4 regions of the Nonomuraea sp. NPDC003707 genome follow, and region 1 is predicted to be linked to each of the others. Evidence: riboswitches for the same ligand, from Rfam matches in the RefSeq annotation. Region 1 holds a riboswitch; each other region holds the start of a gene.
What was found. A riboswitch is a leader RNA that binds a small molecule or an ion and turns the genes downstream of it on or off. The one in region 1 is predicted to bind cyclic di-AMP.
Positions count from the first base shown of each region.

Region 2: another riboswitch for cyclic di-AMP. It lies ahead of ACWDRB_RS04125 (C40 family peptidase); the one in region 1 lies ahead of ACWDRB_RS30450 (hypothetical protein).
Region 3: another riboswitch for cyclic di-AMP. It lies ahead of ACWDRB_RS65885 (coiled-coil domain-containing protein); the one in region 1 lies ahead of ACWDRB_RS30450 (hypothetical protein).
Region 4: another riboswitch for cyclic di-AMP. It lies ahead of ACWDRB_RS54120 (C40 family peptidase); the one in region 1 lies ahead of ACWDRB_RS30450 (hypothetical protein).

Region 1 is NZ_JBSFNK010000012.1:205,983-210,184, reverse strand. Features, by position in the region: gene ACWDRB_RS30465 (PadR family transcriptional regulator) at 1-109, opposite strand, end outside; gene ACWDRB_RS30460 (MDR family MFS transporter) at 166-1,614, shown strand; gene ACWDRB_RS30455 (DUF5302 domain-containing protein) at 1,663-1,863, shown strand; cyclic di-AMP (ydaO/yuaA leader) riboswitch at 2,030-2,165, shown strand; gene ACWDRB_RS30450 (hypothetical protein) at 2,352-3,044, shown strand; gene ACWDRB_RS30445 (alpha/beta fold hydrolase) at 3,083-3,928, shown strand; gene ACWDRB_RS30440 (aminotransferase class III-fold pyridoxal phosphate-dependent enzyme) at 3,925-4,202, opposite strand, start outside.
Region 2 is NZ_JBSFNK010000002.1:30,285-34,486, reverse strand. Features, by position in the region: gene ACWDRB_RS04135 (M48 family metallopeptidase) at 1-143, opposite strand, end outside; gene ACWDRB_RS04130 (hypothetical protein) at 155-973, opposite strand; gene ACWDRB_RS04125 (C40 family peptidase) at 1,344-1,859, opposite strand; cyclic di-AMP (ydaO/yuaA leader) riboswitch at 1,933-2,097, opposite strand; gene ACWDRB_RS04120 (NlpC/P60 family protein) at 2,492-3,466, opposite strand; gene ACWDRB_RS04115 (NYN domain-containing protein) at 3,598-4,202, opposite strand, start outside.
Region 3 is NZ_JBSFNK010000080.1:8,205-12,406, forward strand. Features, by position in the region: gene ACWDRB_RS65870 (helix-turn-helix domain-containing protein) at 1-367, opposite strand, end outside; gene ACWDRB_RS65875 (ATP-binding protein) at 601-1,077, shown strand; gene ACWDRB_RS65880 (DinB family protein) at 1,090-1,590, opposite strand; gene ACWDRB_RS65885 (coiled-coil domain-containing protein) at 1,611-2,567, opposite strand; cyclic di-AMP (ydaO/yuaA leader) riboswitch at 2,573-2,714, opposite strand; gene galT (galactose-1-phosphate uridylyltransferase) at 2,780-3,859, opposite strand; gene ACWDRB_RS65895 (DeoR/GlpR family DNA-binding transcription regulator) at 3,856-4,202, opposite strand, start outside.
Region 4 is NZ_JBSFNK010000037.1:31,398-35,599, forward strand. Features, by position in the region: gene ACWDRB_RS54110 (sugar ABC transporter substrate-binding protein) at 1-756, opposite strand, end outside; gene ACWDRB_RS54115 (ROK family protein) at 857-2,023, shown strand; gene ACWDRB_RS54120 (C40 family peptidase) at 2,056-2,586, opposite strand; cyclic di-AMP (ydaO/yuaA leader) riboswitch at 2,635-2,778, opposite strand; gene ACWDRB_RS54125 (3-isopropylmalate dehydrogenase) at 2,880-3,926, shown strand; gene ACWDRB_RS54130 (branched-chain amino acid aminotransferase) at 4,143-4,202, shown strand, end outside.

The sequences.
Region 1 (4,202 bases):
CGGCCTGCCACACGTGGTTGAGCGAGTGCTCGAACTTCTTGGCCAGGTCATACCCGCTCGCCGGGCCCACGGCCTCCAGCAGCCCGAGAAGCGCGATCCGAAGGGACATGCGCGCCAGCATATCGAAGGCTTGACATGTCAGGAGTTACATATCAGTCTTCACATGTGAATGATGACATGAAGCCTCAAGGGCTCCTCTTGCTCGCGGTGCTCGGCGGGATGTTCCTGGCGATGCTCGACCAGACGATCGTCGGCACCGCGTTACCGCGGATCACGGCCGAGTTGGGCGGCACGACGCTCTACGTCTGGGTGGTGACGGCGTACCTGCTCACCTCGACGGTGACCGTGCCGCTCTACGGCCGGCTCTCCGACCAGCACGGCAGGAAGGCGCTGTTGCTGATCGGGATGGTGGTGTTCGTGGCCGGGTCCGCGCTGTGCGGGGCGGCGCAGGACATGCCGCAACTCATCGCGTTCCGCGCGCTGCAGGGGCTCGGCGCGGGCGCGCTGCTGCCGCTGTCGATGGCGTTGGTGATGGAGATGTTCCCTCCGGGTACGAACGGCGCCCGCGTGCAGGGTGCGCTCGGCGGCGTGATGGGCCTGACGTACCTGGCCGGGCCGTTCCTGGGCGGGTTGTTCACCGACCACGCGACCTGGCGGTGGGCCTTCTATGTGAACGTGCCAATCGGCCTCGTGCTGATCGCGATCGTCGCGCGCCGCCTGCCGAACCGGCCGGGCGTGGGCGGCGGCGGGCGCCCCGACTACGCGGGCATCGCGGTCTTCACCGTGGCCATCAGCGCGCTGCTGCTGGGCCTGACGGAGAAGGGCCTGGACGGCAACACCTGGACCGACGCCGCCGTGGCCGGGCCGATCGTGCTCGCGGCCGCGTTGCTGGCGGTGTTCGTGCTGGTCGAGAGGCGGGCGGCTAGCCCGATCATGCCCATGCACCTGTTCGGCAACCGCACCTACACGCTCGTGAACGTCACGTCCTTCTTCACGGCCTTCTGCATGTACGCCGGCGTGGTGTTCCTGCCGCGTTACTTCCAGCAGTCCCTGGGCGTCAGCGCGACCGAGTCCGGGCTGAGGATCTACCCGATGACGCTGGCCATGGTCCTGGGCAGCGTCGTCATGGGCACGCTCATGTCCAGGACCAGGGTCTACAAGCCGTGGCTGGTCGCCTCCCCATTCTTGCTCGTCGCGGGCACCCTGCTCTGCCTGAACCTGACCGCGCACACCAATGCGCTGCTGCTGGCCGGCTGGATGCTGCTGATCGGGCTGGGCATGGGCCCGATGCTGTCCGGCCTGACCGTGGCCTCCCAGCAGTCCGTCGAGCCGCAGTACATCGGCGTCGCCTCCGCGAACCTGACCTTCTTCCGCCAGATCGGCGGCTCCGTGGCGCTGGCCGTCGGCGGCACCCTCTACACCTCGACGGTCACGGCGGAGGCGCCCGTGCACGGCCTGGCCGCCGCGCACGCCTCCGCGGCGGCGGCGGTCATCCCGTCGCTGGGGGTGGCGGGGGCGCTGCTCGCCCTGATCGCGCTGGTGGCGATGCCGGCCAGGCGACTGGAGGTGCCCGCCACGCCGCAGAGCAGGGTTGAGGCCAGTTTCGCGTCATAAGCGGCGCCGTGCGAAGCTGTGATAGTCCCCAACACCATGGAGGTCCTCATGGCGGAAACACCGGAGCCGGAAGTCAGCGAGACTCCCGAGGACGAGATGAAGCGCAAGTTCCGCGAGGCGCTGGAGCGCAAGCGTAACCAGCACGCGGACTCGAGCGCGGGTGGCAAGGGCGGCGACCCATCGAAGATCCACGGGGCGCACGGTCCGGCTGCGAGTAAAAGATCGTTCAGGCGCAAGAGCGGCGGCTGAGGCCGGGAATTTCAAGGGGGTACGGCAATGCCGTGCCCCCTTTCTCTATGCCGGAGGCAGGTAGATCTTTACACCGATTCATGACGAACTGTTTGTGTTTGTCCGGAATACGTGGTTAGAGTGATGCCCACTTACCAGCCGGTGGCGTGGACCACACAAGGGAACCAGCCGGCTGGCGCCTAATCCCGATCACTCGGGAGCCGGGGACCCACCTCCCTGGGGTGAATCCGACCTTGCGTCGGTAGGGCAACTCCACCGCCCGAACCCGTCAGCTAACCCGGTAGGCGAGATGGAGAGGACATATGCAGAACTTGAATGATCACGTAGAACACCCATACAGCGTGATGACGGCCGCCCTCTGAGCGGTCCCTTCTCCAGGCTCGTTTCGCGCTCCGCGTAGCTTTCCCCCTGTCAGGTGCTTTCCCCTGCTACGCCCTTTTTCAAGCGAGCGCAATCTCCCTGCCCCCTCGCGAAGGACTGTACTTTTCATGTCTGCACGTTCTGGTTTGCGTACCCTCGCTCTGCTCACCGCCTCCACCGTCGGCGCGCTCACCATCGCCGGCACCGCGGCCCACGCCGACTCCAACACGGACGAGAAGGTCCTGCTCAAGGGCTCGACCACCGCTTCGTACTTCTGGGACGACTCCTCCGGCCGCGCCGGGGACACCGGTCTGCCCGCCAGCGGCAAGCCCATGCAGAAAGGTCTGGCCGCCAGCCCGAGCTGGCCGCTCATGACCGAGGGTTACGTGATCCACGACGGCAAGAAGCTGCCCTTCTTCGTCGGCGACCGCGGCCCGGGCGTGCCCTCCAACAACGGCGTCATGCTCGACCTGGACGGCAAGACGTTCGCGGAGCTGACCGGCGGCTCGTTCAACATGGAGACGCTCGGCGTCGACGGCGTCGGCGGCCAGGGGCACATCAAGGTCGACTACGTCATCACCAAGTGGGGCAACGGTCCCGGCAAGAAGAACTACCCGGTCCCGTTCTCGACCGGCGCCTGGTCCGAGCGCGACGACAACCCGGCCGAACCCCCGGCGGCCGGTGCGGCCGTGCCGCCGCCGGCGCGCGAGGCCGGAGAGTGGAGCGCCAGTACGGGCGCCGTCGTGGCCAGCGCCGTGGCCGCGGTGGGCGGCGGCGTGGTGCTCGCCAGCGATCGCGTTCGCAATCTTCTCAAGGGCTGAACTTTACGGACCTGGACCAGAATGTCATTCTGGTCCTCGTGACCACCCGCGTAGCCGCGAACGGCATCGAAATCGCCTACGAGAGCTTCGGCTCGCACGAGGGGCGTCCCCTGCTCCTCATCATGGGGCTCGGCGCGCAGCTCATCCATTGGGATGAAGGGCTCTGCGCGCTGCTGGCGGACCAGGGACACCACGTCGTACGGTTCGACAACCGCGACGCCGGTCTCTCCACACACTTCCACGACAAGGGCGTTCCCGCGATGGGGGCGCCCTCGCCGTATCTGCTGGACGACCTGGCCGACGACTCGGCGGGACTCATGGACGCGCTGGGCTGGCCGGCCGCCCACGTGGTCGGGGCGTCGATGGGCGGCATGATCGCCCAGGCGCTGGCCATCCGCCACCCGGACCGGGTGCTGACCCTGACCTCGATCATGTCCACTCCCGGCCCCTCGGCGGCCCCGCCCACCGAGGCCGCGCTCGCCACCCTCATGGCCGCGCCCCCCGCCGACCGCGAAGCGGTCCAGGCCCAGGCGGTGCGGACCTGGTCGGTCATCGGCTCGCCCGGATACGAGCTGGACCGCGAGCGGATCACCCTGCTGGCCGGACTCGCGTTCGACCGCTGCTTCGACCCCGGCGGGACGGCCCGGCAGCTCGCCGCCATCATGGCCTCGGGCGACCGCACGGCGGGGCTCGCCGGGGTGCGGGTGCCCACGCTGGTGCTGCACGGGGAGGCGGACCAGCTCGTCCCCGTCGCCGGTGGCCACGCCACAGCCGCGGCCGTGGCGGGCGCCCGGCTGGTGACCTACCCGGGCATGGGCCACGACCTGCCGCGCCCGCTCTGGCCGTCCGTCGTGGCCGAGATCAGCAAGCTCACCGCCCCCTAACCGAAGTGGGCACGGGTCTCCGCGAACGCCTGGTCCGTGCCCTCCAGCGCCCTGGCCACGTCGGCCTCCGTGTGCGCGGCCGACATGAACCAGTTGTGCCACGGGTGCAGGTAGACCCCGTGCCGCAGGCAGGCGTCGCTCCACCACATCGCGACGGAGAGGTCGGCGTCCCCGTCGAAGCTGAGCCACGGGATCGTGACGGGCCCCGTCTGGTTCACCACGAACCCGTGGGACTTGGCCTGCGCGTAAAGCCCCTCGCGGAGCTGTGTGCCCG
Region 2 (4,202 bases), on a different contig from region 1:
ACCGGGCTGACGCCCTCCCCCTTTACTGACGCGCTCTCACCGTGACCGCGCGCCTCGCCACTCAGAGCCGCGGTGCCTTCGGCCTCCTCACCCTCCTTCGACGCCTCTTGCGACGCGTCGTCCACGTTCCGCCGTTCGCTCATCTGCCTCCCCCTCACGCGAGCTGGTCTCGCACGTAGTCGCGCCACCGTGCCGTCAGCGCGGCCGCGGAGAGGCCGAGCGCGGCGAGTGCTCGGTCTACGCCGCCCGCACGGGCGTCACGGTAGAGCCTCACCAGCGTCCTCTCACCGAACCGGTCAGCCAGGAAGCGACACGCCAGCCAAGCCTCCTGGTACGCCCGGGCGAGCCGGACGGGGTCCCGCCCGTCAGCCGCGAAAGCCGCAGGTCCGGGCAATTCCCTCGGCAGCCTCCCGGCCCGCACCTCGGCGGCGAGCTCGGCGGCCGCGGTCCTCACGGGGAGCCCGGAGTCGCGGTAGCCGACGTAGTCGGCGAACCCCTCATAGAGCCATGGGGGCAGGCGGTCGGTGCCGGCGACGACGTGGGTGAGCTCGTGGGTGAGTACGACGTCCTTGCCGGTGGAGTTCAGCTTGGCGAAGAACTCGGGGACGATGATCACGCGCCCGCGATCGGCCACCGCCGCCAGCCCGTCGACCCGCCCAACCCCGGCCAGCCCGGCCGCCTCGGCGGCGGACGAGGGAACGACTACGAGCGGTCGTACTGACCTTCCGAGCACGGCCGACACCCGCCGCCCCGCCCGATCAGCCCTCCGTGCGACGTCGCCGAGCTCGGCGGGTGCGGTGTGCCGGCCGACGACCACGGACCGCGCCCCACGGGCCACGACCTCGCCGTCACCCCACAGGCCGCGGACTCCGGCGGGAAGGATGGGGGAATCGGGGGTGGGGGCGCTGGCGGGGGCGACGGCGAGAAGCAGGACGGAGACGATCGCGGCCCGCCGACTCACCTGCCCTGACACGATGCCCGATCGTAGCCGCCCGCCGGCCCATGACCGGCCACTCCGCACCCCGAACTGCGCGCCCTTGAGAGCCGTCCACCCGCACCGCATGCGGTGGCTGCGTGCCAGAGGACCGCACACCGCGCCATCGGACGGGGAGCCTGGCCCGTGAGCCGTGACCCGAGCGTCATGAAACCGAGGGCCGTGAGCCGTGTGACCGTGTCGCCGAGGGGCCGTGGAGCCGAGGGGCCGTGGAGCCGAGGGGCCGTGGAGCCGTGGGTTGGGCGGCTGTGGGGCCATGTGCGGCGGGTGGTGCCGCCCGTGCTCCGCCGTAAGAAAAATGAAAGTAACAATGGGAGAGCCCCGCCCGGAGGAGCCGGGCGGGGCTTCTTCACATGCCGGGACGAACAGCGCCGACGAACGACGCCCGCCGCCATCCACCCAGCTTGTCGATGCGAACCCGTTCGCCTGTCCGAGGCGAGTGGACCATCTTGCCCTTGCCGACGTACATGCCCACGTGGCCGAGCCCTCTGAAGAACATCAGGTCGCCGGGCCGGAGGTTCCGCCACGAGATCTTGTTCTTGGTGCGGGCGAACTGGCTGGCCGCCACGCGTGGGAGCTTCACCCCGGCCTTCTTCCAGGCGAACTGGACGAGGCCGGAGCAGTCGAACGAACCGGGGCCTGTGCCTCCGTACCGGTACGGGTCACCGACCTGGTTCTTGGCCACGGCGACGGCCTTGCGGGCCTTCGCCTTCTGACGGGCGGCCTTGGCCGCCCTCAGCGCCGCGGCCGAGGTCGTCTTCGAGGTTCCGGCGGTTGCGGCCGCCTTGGTCGTCGAAGCCGAATCGGTCGTCGCAGCCTGAGCCGTTGGGGCATGGAGGATCGCACCTCCGGCCGTCACGGTCATCGTGAGCGCTACGCCACTCAGGGCAATGCGGGACAGACGGGGGTTATGCAGGGAGGTAGACAGGATTTCTCCTTGACTCTTCCACGAATGCCTACCGGGTTAGCTGACGGATTCGGGCCTGGAAGTCGCCCTACGGCGCGATGTGCGCGCCGATTCACCCCCTGATCCCTGGGGAACTGGGATCGCTGGGTCCCCGGCTCCGTGCCTCCTGGCTGCACGGATTCGGCAGGCCAACCGTCCCGACCAATGTGTTGATATGGGGACATTTGGGCGGTTGACCAGCGGATCTTTATCTGTCTCACACCGGGAAAGACCGGTGCGGGTTCGCGGGGGACATGGCTTGTTCACCGCGACGTCGCCAGAAGCTACGCCGAAGGGTCAAGGATCGGCAAAGCGGGACACCGCTTGTAAAGATCAGATAGTGGAGTCAGTAAGGAGGGAAATCCCTGCTGGAACACCAGGTTCCGTTACCAAAATGTGACGCTGCTCACATTTGTTTTCGCGCCCGTTTGTCAGGCCCCAAATGTCGCGTTTGTCACACTTGTTGTGACTCGTCAGGCGTGCTGGATCGTTCCCATCGCCCATCAACCGAACCTCGTTCGGCTGATGCGATCAACGATCCGGCGTCGTAGCTACGGGCGGATGGCGCCCACGAGGCGGCCGCCGTACGCCGAGAGTTTGACGACCTTGACCACGTCGCCCGTCTGCGGCGCGTGAACGATTTTCCCGTCGCCGGCGTAGATACTGACGTGACCCAGGCTCGAGCTGAAGATGAGGTCCCCCGGCTGGAGGGCGCTCAGTGAGACCTTGCGGCTCGCGCCCCAGGCCCACTGCTGCCAGGTCGTGCGCGGCAGCGACACGCCCGCGGCGCGCCACGACGCCTGGGTCAGGCCGGAGCAGTCCCAGCCGCCCGGACCCGTCCCGCCGAACACGTACGGCTTGCCCACCTGGGCGAAGGCGAAGCGCAGGACGGCGGCGGCGTTGCCCGAGGCCGGGCCCGTGTACTGGATGCCGACGCTGTTCGGGTTGCCGGGGTTGTAGGCGCCCAGCTTCTTCAGGAGCTTCTTCTGCTCGGAGATCAGCTTCATGATCTCCGAACGCTCCTTCTCGACCCCGTCCCGTTCCCGGTCGGCCGCCTCCAGCGCCTCTTCCGCCTTGTCGCGCTCGACCTTCAGCCCGCGGTTCTCCCGGTCGAACGCGGCCAGCTTCTCCGCCCGCTCCCGCGAGAGCTGCCCGGCCAGCGCCAGGCTCATCAGGAAGTCGTCGGGGCGGTCCGCGCTCACCAGGCCGGGCAGGGAGGTCACGTCGGTGCCGAGCTTGTAGCTGTCGACGGCCATGCCGATCACCTGGGCGCGCAGGTCCGCGACCGTCGCCAGCTTGGTCTTGTAGCGGTCGTTCAGCTTGGCGTAGGCGCCCTTGGCGGCCTTGTAGCGCTCGGTGGCCGTGTTGAAGCGGTCGACGACCTTGTCGGCCTTGTCGTTGAGCTTGTCGAGCTTGGCCTTGGCCTGTCCGAGGGTGGGCCGGGGATCAGCGACGGCGGCTCCCATGGGGGACAGGACCAGCCCGAACGCGAGACCCGCGGCCACCGGCACCCTGCCAAACCTCACTGTGTCGCCTCCCAGGGATGATATCTGGGGCGAATAGTACAGAAGTGGCGGGTGAGGTCACACGTTATCCGCCCAATTCGTAATATCCCTGGCACAGCGCGGCAAATCCGCACGTAAGGGGTGCAGGTAATCTAGGCCCGGCCCAGCCTGCGCAGCAGCAAACCAGACGGAACGGGTCTGGCTCCCATCCGCCTGACGGACTCGGCCACCTCGCGGTCCGACGACACCACGGCCATGGCCCGGCCGGGCGGCTCGGCGCGTACGAGCTGGCGGATCAGATCGTCGGCGATCTCCCCCGGCTGGCTGAACAGCACCCGCACCCCGCGCGGCGCCACGACCTGCACCGGGGAGTTGAGCTCGGCCCCGTCGAACACGACGGTGACCTCGACCCTGGTCTGCGCCACCAGCCCGCCGAGCCCGGTCATGAGCCGGGTGCGCTGGTCGGCGAGGGTGAGCGTGCCGTAGCCGGTCTTGGTCACGTTGTAGCCGTCGATGATCAGGTGGACCTGCGGCAGGGCCAGGAGCTGGTCGAGGAGCTGCGGGTCGTCGTCGGCCAGCGCCCGCGCGGGCACCCCCCGGACGCCGGGCCGCTCGCCGGTGACCGCGGCGACCGAGTCGGCGGGCCGGCTGATCATCGTGGGCAGGGCGAGCTCCCTGCGCAGCCCGGCCGAGGCGTCCTGCAGCGCGTCGAGCAGCACCCGGATGCGGGCGTCCTCGATGCTCCTGCCCTCGCGGG
Region 3 (4,202 bases), on a different contig from region 1:
ACTGGACTTCGTAGGTCCTGATCCTGGCGGCGGCCTCTTCAAGGCCGACGTACGCCTGGAACCACGTGGGCAGGACATCGTTGAACCGGTGCCACCAACCAGGCTCGTTGGCGGTGGCGACCAGGTCGAGTACGGCGGAGCGGGCCTGCTTGTCGATGACCCCGTAGAGGGTCAGCAGGTCCGCCACGTCCCGTTCTTTGAACCCCACTCGGCCCAGCTCCATGCGGCTGATCTTGGATTCGGAGCCACGGATGAGGTGGCCCGCCTCCTCACGAGTGACGTTCTTCGCTTCCCTGAGCTTGCGCAGCTGGGAGCCCAGGAGGATGCGCAGCGCCGTCGGTCCGGAACCCGGCTGGTTCTGCGTCACTTTGCCTCCTATCAAGGTCCGCACACACAGTGACACCACATTGCCGGGTATGACAAGGTCTCAACCCCGTGTCCGATTAGCAGAGTTATGCCCCAAAACGCCGCTTGCTACTGCACAATGCAAGTGCACGTGCATTTGGGTCTTGCAGGTGCAGCGATCGTGACCCATGATGGCTTAGTGCATATTGGGCCAAACATGCACTAAGTCGGACTGAACGGGGAGGTATCGGCAGCATGGTGGAGGATCCTCTGGCCACTGCCGATGCCTTGCAAATCACCCGTGACGTGGGCTTCGACCACCTGCTCATGGGTGGCAAGCCGTACACGACCTCGTGCCCGTTGCCCTTTCAGGCCGACTCCGTGAAGACGGCCAGGGACGTGACCCGCTCGACCCTGAAGGGCTGGGGCCTGCACGAACTCAGCGACGACGCCGCGCTGGTGGTGTCGGAGCTCGTGACCAACGCGGTGCGCTACGCGATGTACGCGGCGGGACGGCGGGAGATCGAGCTCTTGCTGATGCGCGTACAGCCGCACGTGCTGCTGGCGGTGGCCGACCCCAGCGACGAGGTGCCGCGCCCCAAGGAGCCGGACTTCATCTCGGAGAACGGGCGCGGCCTCTACATCGTCGAGACCTACAGTCAGTGCTGGGGCTGGGACCCGCTGGCCCGCGGCGGCAAGGCCGTGTGGGCGCTGTTCCGCACCGAGCCCTGATCATCGGTCTCGTTACTCTCCGGTCACCCCGTCGATGCGCTCGCGCAGCAGATCCGCGTGACCGTTGTGCCGCGCGTACTCCTCGATCATGTGGATGAGGATCCAGCGATGGGTGCACTCCTGCCCTCTGTGGTCGCCGACGGCGTCCAGCGGCCTGGCGTCCGAGATGGCGCGGGCGCGCTCGATCTCCTCTTCCCACGTGACGATGGCGTCCTTGACCGAGGCGGCGTCCACTTCCTTGAAGTCGGCGTCGTTGTCGCGGTCCTTGTCCCACAGCTTGGGGAGGTCCTCGCCGTTGAGCACGCGGCGGAACCAGGAGCGTTCGACGTTCGCCATGTGCCGGACCAGGCCGAGCAGGGACATGGTCGAGGGTGAGACGGAGCGCAGGCGCAGCTGATCGTCCGACAGGCCCGCGCATTTGACGGCGAGGGTGCCGCGGTGCCATTCGAGCCAGTTGTTCAGCGTGGTCCGCTCGTCGCCGGTGAGAGCGGGCGGGATTCGGGTGTCAGTCATGATGTCCGACCTTATCCAGCTCAGTACATCGAGATGTGGACGTGGTCGTAGTGGTTCTCGGTGACGCTGCCGCGGTCCGACATGGCCCGCCAGCCCGAGCCCATGTTGATGCGCTGCTTCCAGATCACGTACTTGACGCCGAGCTTGCCCTTGTTCTTGAGCGCCCAATCCGCGATCCGGTCGCCCAGGGCGTTGTTGATGGCCGCGGGCATCGTCCCGCCGGTGCTCATCATGAAGTCGCAGGCCCGCCCGAGCGGGTGCTCGCCACTGGAGCCCGAGCGGAAGCAGCCCACCGTGAACGGCAGCTTGAAGTTCTTGGCCAGCTCCGCCTTCATCAGCCGCGTACGGGCCGTGATGTTGTCCGAGCCCGAGGGCAGTTCCGGTGCCCAGCTCCCGTCGGACTTTCGGCCGGGACCGAGCGGCACGAGGTCCTGGAGCTTCTTCTTGATGTCGTCGATGACGTCCTCGGCCTCGGAGCGCTGTTCGGTCACGTCCTTGGCGTCCACGCCGATCTGGGTGGCCAGCGCGGCGGCCTCGTCGGAGGCCTTCTTCTTGTCGTCGCGGGCCTTGGCCACCCCCTGGACGAGGGCCTGCTGCTCGGCCGTCAGCTGTTCGAGCAGGGCGGCGCCGCCGCCGTTCTGGACCATCAGGACGGAGGGCAGCGACGGGTCGTGGTTCTGGTAGCGCATCCTGGCGAGGTCGCCGACCCGCTGCTCGGCGGCGGCCAGCGCCTTCTCCGCGGCCGCCAGCCGCTCCTTGGCCGCCTTGGCGGCCGCCTGCGCCTTGGCCAGCTCGACACGCTTGAGGTTGTACTTCTCGATGAGCTTGTCGATCTTGCTGTTGAGCTGCTTGAGCTGGGTGCGGAGCTCGGCCTCCGACGGCTTGGGGGCAGCCGAGGCCGCGGTCGCCGGCAGGAGGGCGACGGCTGCGGCGGCGACGAGGCCGATGGCAAGAGTCGCGGGGGACGGAGCCGCCACGTGGATGTTCCTCTCCCTCTGCCGGCCGGGTTAGCTGACGGGTTCGGGCTGGGAGCTGCGTGCCCTACCACCGAAGTGGATTCACCCCAGGTGCGGGTGGGTCCCCGGCTCCCGGGCGACTCGCCCGGGATTAGGCGTGTGCCTGCTGTTACGGCCAGGCACAAAAGGGATATTAGTGGTAGATCACGAGTAACGCGACCCCCATTAGAAATCTAATAGTGATCTACCTGTGATCGAAGCATCCGGGCGGCCTCCTCCGGCAGCACGTCGTTCACGAACGCCCCCATGGCGGACTCCGACCCGGCCAGGTACTTGAGCTTGCCCGGCGCCCGCCTGATGCTGAACAGCTCCAGGTGCAGGTAGCCGAGCTCGCGGTCCTGCCGCACGGGCGCCTGGTGCCAGGCCGAGATGTACGGCATCACCACGCCGAACAGGTCGTCGAAGGCCCGCAGCACCGAGGTGTAGAGGGGCGCGAACGCCGACCGCTCCTCCTCCGTCAGCGCGGCCAGATCGGGCACCTGCCGGTGCGGGTAGATGTGCACCTCGTACGGCCACCGCGCGGCGGCCGGCACGAACGCCGTCCACAACTCGTTGGAGGCCACCACGCGCGTCCCCGCGGCCCGCTCGGCGGCCAGCACGTCGGCGAACAGGTTTCCCTTCGTGTAGCGCCTGGCGGCGGCGAGCTGGAGCCTGGTCCTGGGCGTGACGTACGGGTAGGCGTAGATCTGGCCGTGCGGGTGGGCCAGCGTGATGCCGATCTCCTCGCCCCGGTTCTCGAAGCAGAACACCTGCTCCACGCCCTCGATCCCGGACAGCTCGGCCGTCCGGTCGGCCCACGCCTCCATGACCAGCTCCACCTGGCCGTCGGAGAGCTGGGAGAACGACGACGAATGCTCAGAGGTGAAGCAGACCACCTCGCACCGCCCCACTCCCGGCCGGACCTCACTCAGGCCCCCCACGTCTGTATAAGTCCCGAAATTGGTGGAGAAGGAGGGGAATCGGTTCTCGAACACCACCACGTCGTAGTCGTACGCCGGGATCTCCGACGAGCGCGTGTCCGACGACGGGCACAGCGGGCACTCGCTCGCCGAGCCGGTCGGCTGGAACGTGCGCGTCTGCCGGTGCCCCGCCATCGCGATCCACTCCTCGGTCAGCGGGTCGTAGCGCAGCTCGGAGGCCACCGGCCGGGGGTCGAGCACCCGCCGGTCGATCGCGCTCCGGTCGGCGTCGTCCCGCTGATCGAAGTAGATCAGCTCACGGCCGTCGGCCAGATGGGTGATGGTGCGCTTCACGAGCCCTCCGCGATGATCAGTTCTCCGGCCCGTTCGGCCAGCTCCATGCGTGCGTCCTCAGGCAGCCCCGCGTCGCTGACGACCACGTCGGCCTCGGTCAGCTCGGCGATGGTGCTGATGCCGACCGTGTTCCACTTCGTGTGGTCGGCGGGGATGACCAGCCGGTTGGCGGCCGTCACCAGCTCCCTGTCGGTCTCCGATTCCAGCAGGTTGGGGGTGGTGAACCCGGCCCGCACGCTCATCCCGTGCACGCCGAGGAACAGCGTGTCCACGTGCAGGCGGCGGATCGCGGCCACGGCCACCGGGCCCACCAGCGCGTCGGACGGCGTGCGCACGCCGCCGG
Region 4 (4,202 bases), on a different contig from region 1:
CATGGCCGCGATCGCGCCGCCCGCCATGCCGTCGTTCGCGGACAGCACACCGGTGATGGTGTCCTTGCCCAGCGCGGTGATGGCCTGCTCCATCTCCTGCTGCGCCTTGTCGGGGCTCCAGTCCGGCGTGTCGAACTCCCTGCCGACCTTCACCTTCCCGTCCAGCACGCTCTTGGCGCCCTTCTTGTAGTCGGCCGAGCTGGGGTCGGTGGGGGAGCCGTGGATCATCACGATCTGGCCCTTCGCCGCCGTGCCCCTGGCGGTCATGGCGTCGAGCAGGGCCTGGCCCTGCATCTCGCCCACCCGTACGTTGTTGAACGAGACGTAGTACGCGTAGTCGATGCCCGAGATCAGCCGGTCGTAGGCGATGACCGGGACCTTCTTCTGCTTGGCCTGGTTCACCAGGGGAGCCACGGCGTTGGCGTCCACGGCGTCGAGCACGAGCACGTCGGCCTGCTGGGTGAGCGCGGCCTCGACCTGTTGCTGCTGCTTGGGGGCGTCCTGCTCGGCGTTGCTGTAGAGAATCTTGCAGTCGGGGCAGAGCGACTTGACCTTCGCCTCGAACAGCGGGCGGTCGAACGCCTCGTATCGGGTGGTCTTGGACTCGGGCAGGAACAGCGCGATCGTCTTGCCGCCCTGGTTCTGCGTGGTCGTGGCGGTGGCGCCGGTGCCGTTTCCGGTACTGTTCCCGGCGTTTCCGCAGGCGGCGGCCAGGAGGACCGCCGCGACAGGGATTGATCGCCATGCTCGGTGCATCGCACTTCGTCCTTCCGGATGTGCCGCCCCTGTGCTTGGTAAGAAAGGTAATTTACTATCAGGCAAGTTGGCTAGGCTCTGTTTCCTCAAGGAGGGTGAGATGCGGGGCGACCTGGGTAATCCGCGGATGCTGCGAGTGCTGAACGAGCGCCGCCTGCTCGACCATCTTCAGGAGCACGGCCCCGCCTCGCGCACCGACCTCGCCAAGATCACCGGCCTGTCGAAGCCCACGGTGTCCGCGGCCCTGGCCGGGCTGGAGGTGGACGGGCTCGTTCACCTCGTCGGCGAGGTCTCCGGCCGCCCGGGGCCGGTCACGTCCCTGTACGACGTCAACGCCGCCGCCACCCACGTCGCCGGCGTCGACATCGGGCGTGACTGGATCAGGGTCGCCGTCGCCGACCTGCGCGGGAAATTCGCCGGCCGGAGGGACGGGCGCAACACCGCCCTCACCTCCGCCGAACTGGCCCTCCTGGTCGGACAGCTGTGCCGGGCCGCCGCCCATGAGGCCGCCGTCGACTGGCCCGACATCGCCTGCGCCGTCGTCGGCACGCCCGGCGTGTACGACCCGGAGCTCGGCCGCCTGGAGTTCGCCCCCAACCTGCCCGGATCCGACCTGGCCGAGCGCCTGCGCGCCGAGATGGAGGTCGACCTCGTCATCGAGAACGACATCAACCTGGCCGCCGTCGGCGAGCACACGCACGGGGCGGGGCGCGGCAAGTCCAACTTTGCGCTGGTGTCCGTCGGCACCGGCGTCGGGATGGGCATCGTGATCAACGGTGAGCTGTACGTGGGCGCTCGGGGAGCGGCGGGGGAGGTCTCGTACCTGCCCGCGACCGAGGACCCGGCGCCGCCGGCCGGTGACGCCCTGGCCCACGGCGCCACGGAGGCGGTCGCCGCCGCGCCCGGAGTGGTCCGCGCGGCCCGCGCCGCCGGCCTGAGCCTGCGGACGGCCAAGAAGGTCTTCGCCGCGGCGGCCTCCGGCGACGGAGTGGCCCGCTCGGTGGTGGAGGCCGAGGGGCGCCGCATCGGCGGCCTGCTGGTGGCGGTGGCCGCCGTGCTGGATCCGGAGGTGATCGTGCTCAGCGGCGGCGTGGGCCGCAACCTGGACCTCCTGGGGGAGTCCATCGAGGCCCGCATCGCCGAGCTCGGCCCGCTGCGGCCGTCGGTGGTGGCCAGCACGCTGGGGGACAGCGGCGTCCTGCTGGGCGCGGTGGCCCGCGCCAGGACCCGCGCCTGGGAGCTCATCTTCGACGCCCGCCTCCCCTGACCGTCGCGTGGGGAGGCGGACGCCGCGGCCTCCTACAGGGTGGCCGTGAGGGTGGTGGGCGTTTCGTCGCGCTGCTTCTGGAGCTTGGACCAGAGCCGTACGCCCTTGCGGTCGGGGCGGACGCCACCCACGAAGGAGTCTCTGCGCCAGGAGGTCAGGCGCTCTTCCTTGACCACGTCACCCGTGTGCGGCGAGTGGACCATGTAGCCGGGCCGGGAGATCATCCCGACATGCCCGAGGCCGTGGAAGAAGACCAGATCGCCGGGTTTGAGGTCCTTCCAGGCGATCTTCTTGGTGAACGCGCCGTACTGTTCGGCGGCGGTGCGGGGGAGTTCGATTCCGGCGTGCTCGTACGCCCTGAGCATGAGCCCGGAGCAGTCGTATCCGCTCGGGCTGGCGCCGCCCCACACGTACGGGGTGCCGCGCTTGCTCATGGCGAACTTGATGGCGACCTTCCAGGCGGGCTTCGGAGCCTGTTTCGCCTGGATTTCCTTGATCTGGCCGCCGGTCAGGGTGGTGAGGTCGTCGATCTTGGCCGAGGCATGGGCTGGGGAGGCCAGCATGAGCCCGGCGGCGCCCGCCGCCAGGACAATGGCGATTCGAGACAGGGGTCTGTCCTTCCATAAGGCCGGCCGGGTTAGCTGACGGGCTCGGGCCTGGAAGTAGCCCTACGGCATGGGGGTGCCGACTCGCCCCAGGGGGAATGTGGGTCCCCGGCTCCACGCAACGGCGCGCGGATTAGGCTGGTCGGTGACTTTAACGAAACGGTCAAAGAACCGCAATACCGGACAAAGGGGGCGTCCGAAAGATGAGATGAAGTGTTCGTCAGCCGAGACGACGCGGTAAGGTACCGCCCATGGAGTCGCGTAACATCCGTCTGGCCGTCATCCCCGGCGATGGGATCGGCACCGAGGTCGTGGCCGAAGGGCTCAAGGTCCTGGAGGCAGTGGGCACGAAGATCGAGCCCACTCACTACGACCTGGGAGCCGCACGCTATCACCGTACCGGCGAGACGCTGCCCGACGCCGTGCTCGAAGAGCTGCGCGGCTACGACGCGATCCTGCTCGGCGCCGTGGGCGACCCCAGCGTGCCGCCGGGCATCCTCGAGCGCGATCTGCTGCTGCGGCTCCGCTTCGAGTTCGACCACTACGTCAACCTGCGCCCGGTCAAGCTGTTCCCCGGCGTGGAGACCCCGCTGGCCGACACGCCGCCGGAGAACATCGACATGATCGTCGTCCGCGAGGGCACCGAGGGCCTCTACGCGGGCACCGGTGGCGCCATGCGGCGCGGCACCCCGCACGAGATCGCCACCCAGGAGTCGCTCAACACCGCCTACGGTGTCGAGCGCGTGGTGCGCTACGCGTTCGAGAAGGCTGTCACGCGGCCGCGCAAGAAGCTGACGCTCGTCCACAAGACCAACGTCCTCACCTTCGCCGGTGACCTGTGGCAGCGCACGGTCAACCGCCTGGCGGCGGAATACCCCGACGTCACGACCGACTACTGCCACATCGACGCGGCCTCGATGTTCTTCGTGAGCCAGCCGGAGCGGTTCGACGTGGTCGTCACCGACAACCTGTTCGGCGACATCATCACCGACCTGGGCGCCGCCATCGCGGGCGGCATCGGCCTGGCCGCCAGCGGCAACATCAACCCCGAGCGGTCCGCGCCGAGCATGTTCGAGCCGGTGCACGGCAGCGCCCCGGACATCGCGGGCCAGGGCAAGGCCGACCCCACCGCGACCATCCTGTCCGTCGCCATGCTCCTCGACCACCTCGGCCTGCACGCCGAGGCGGCCAAGGTCGAGCAGGCGGTCGCCGATGACATCCTCGAGCGGCTGGCCGGCTGGGCGGGTCGCACCACCCACGAGATCGGTGACGACATCACCGCGCGAGTATCCGGCTAGGACCGCCTAGCCCCCAACGCGCCTGGTGGTCCGACGAGGGCCGCCAGGCGCTTTTTTGCGTCCAAAAGGGCTGATCGCCGCATTGGCCGCTTGCCATCCCATATAGCGAGACAATAGGAAGTACCGGGACTGCCTTCCGGGCAGCGCCCGCTTACCAGCACCGATCCGCAGATTTCTGTAGATTTGGGCAGATTCGCAGAGAGAAGGACCGACGTCATGACCATCGCTCAGAAGCTCAGCTTCGACGTGCAGCTATCCGACCACGCTCGCACCGCG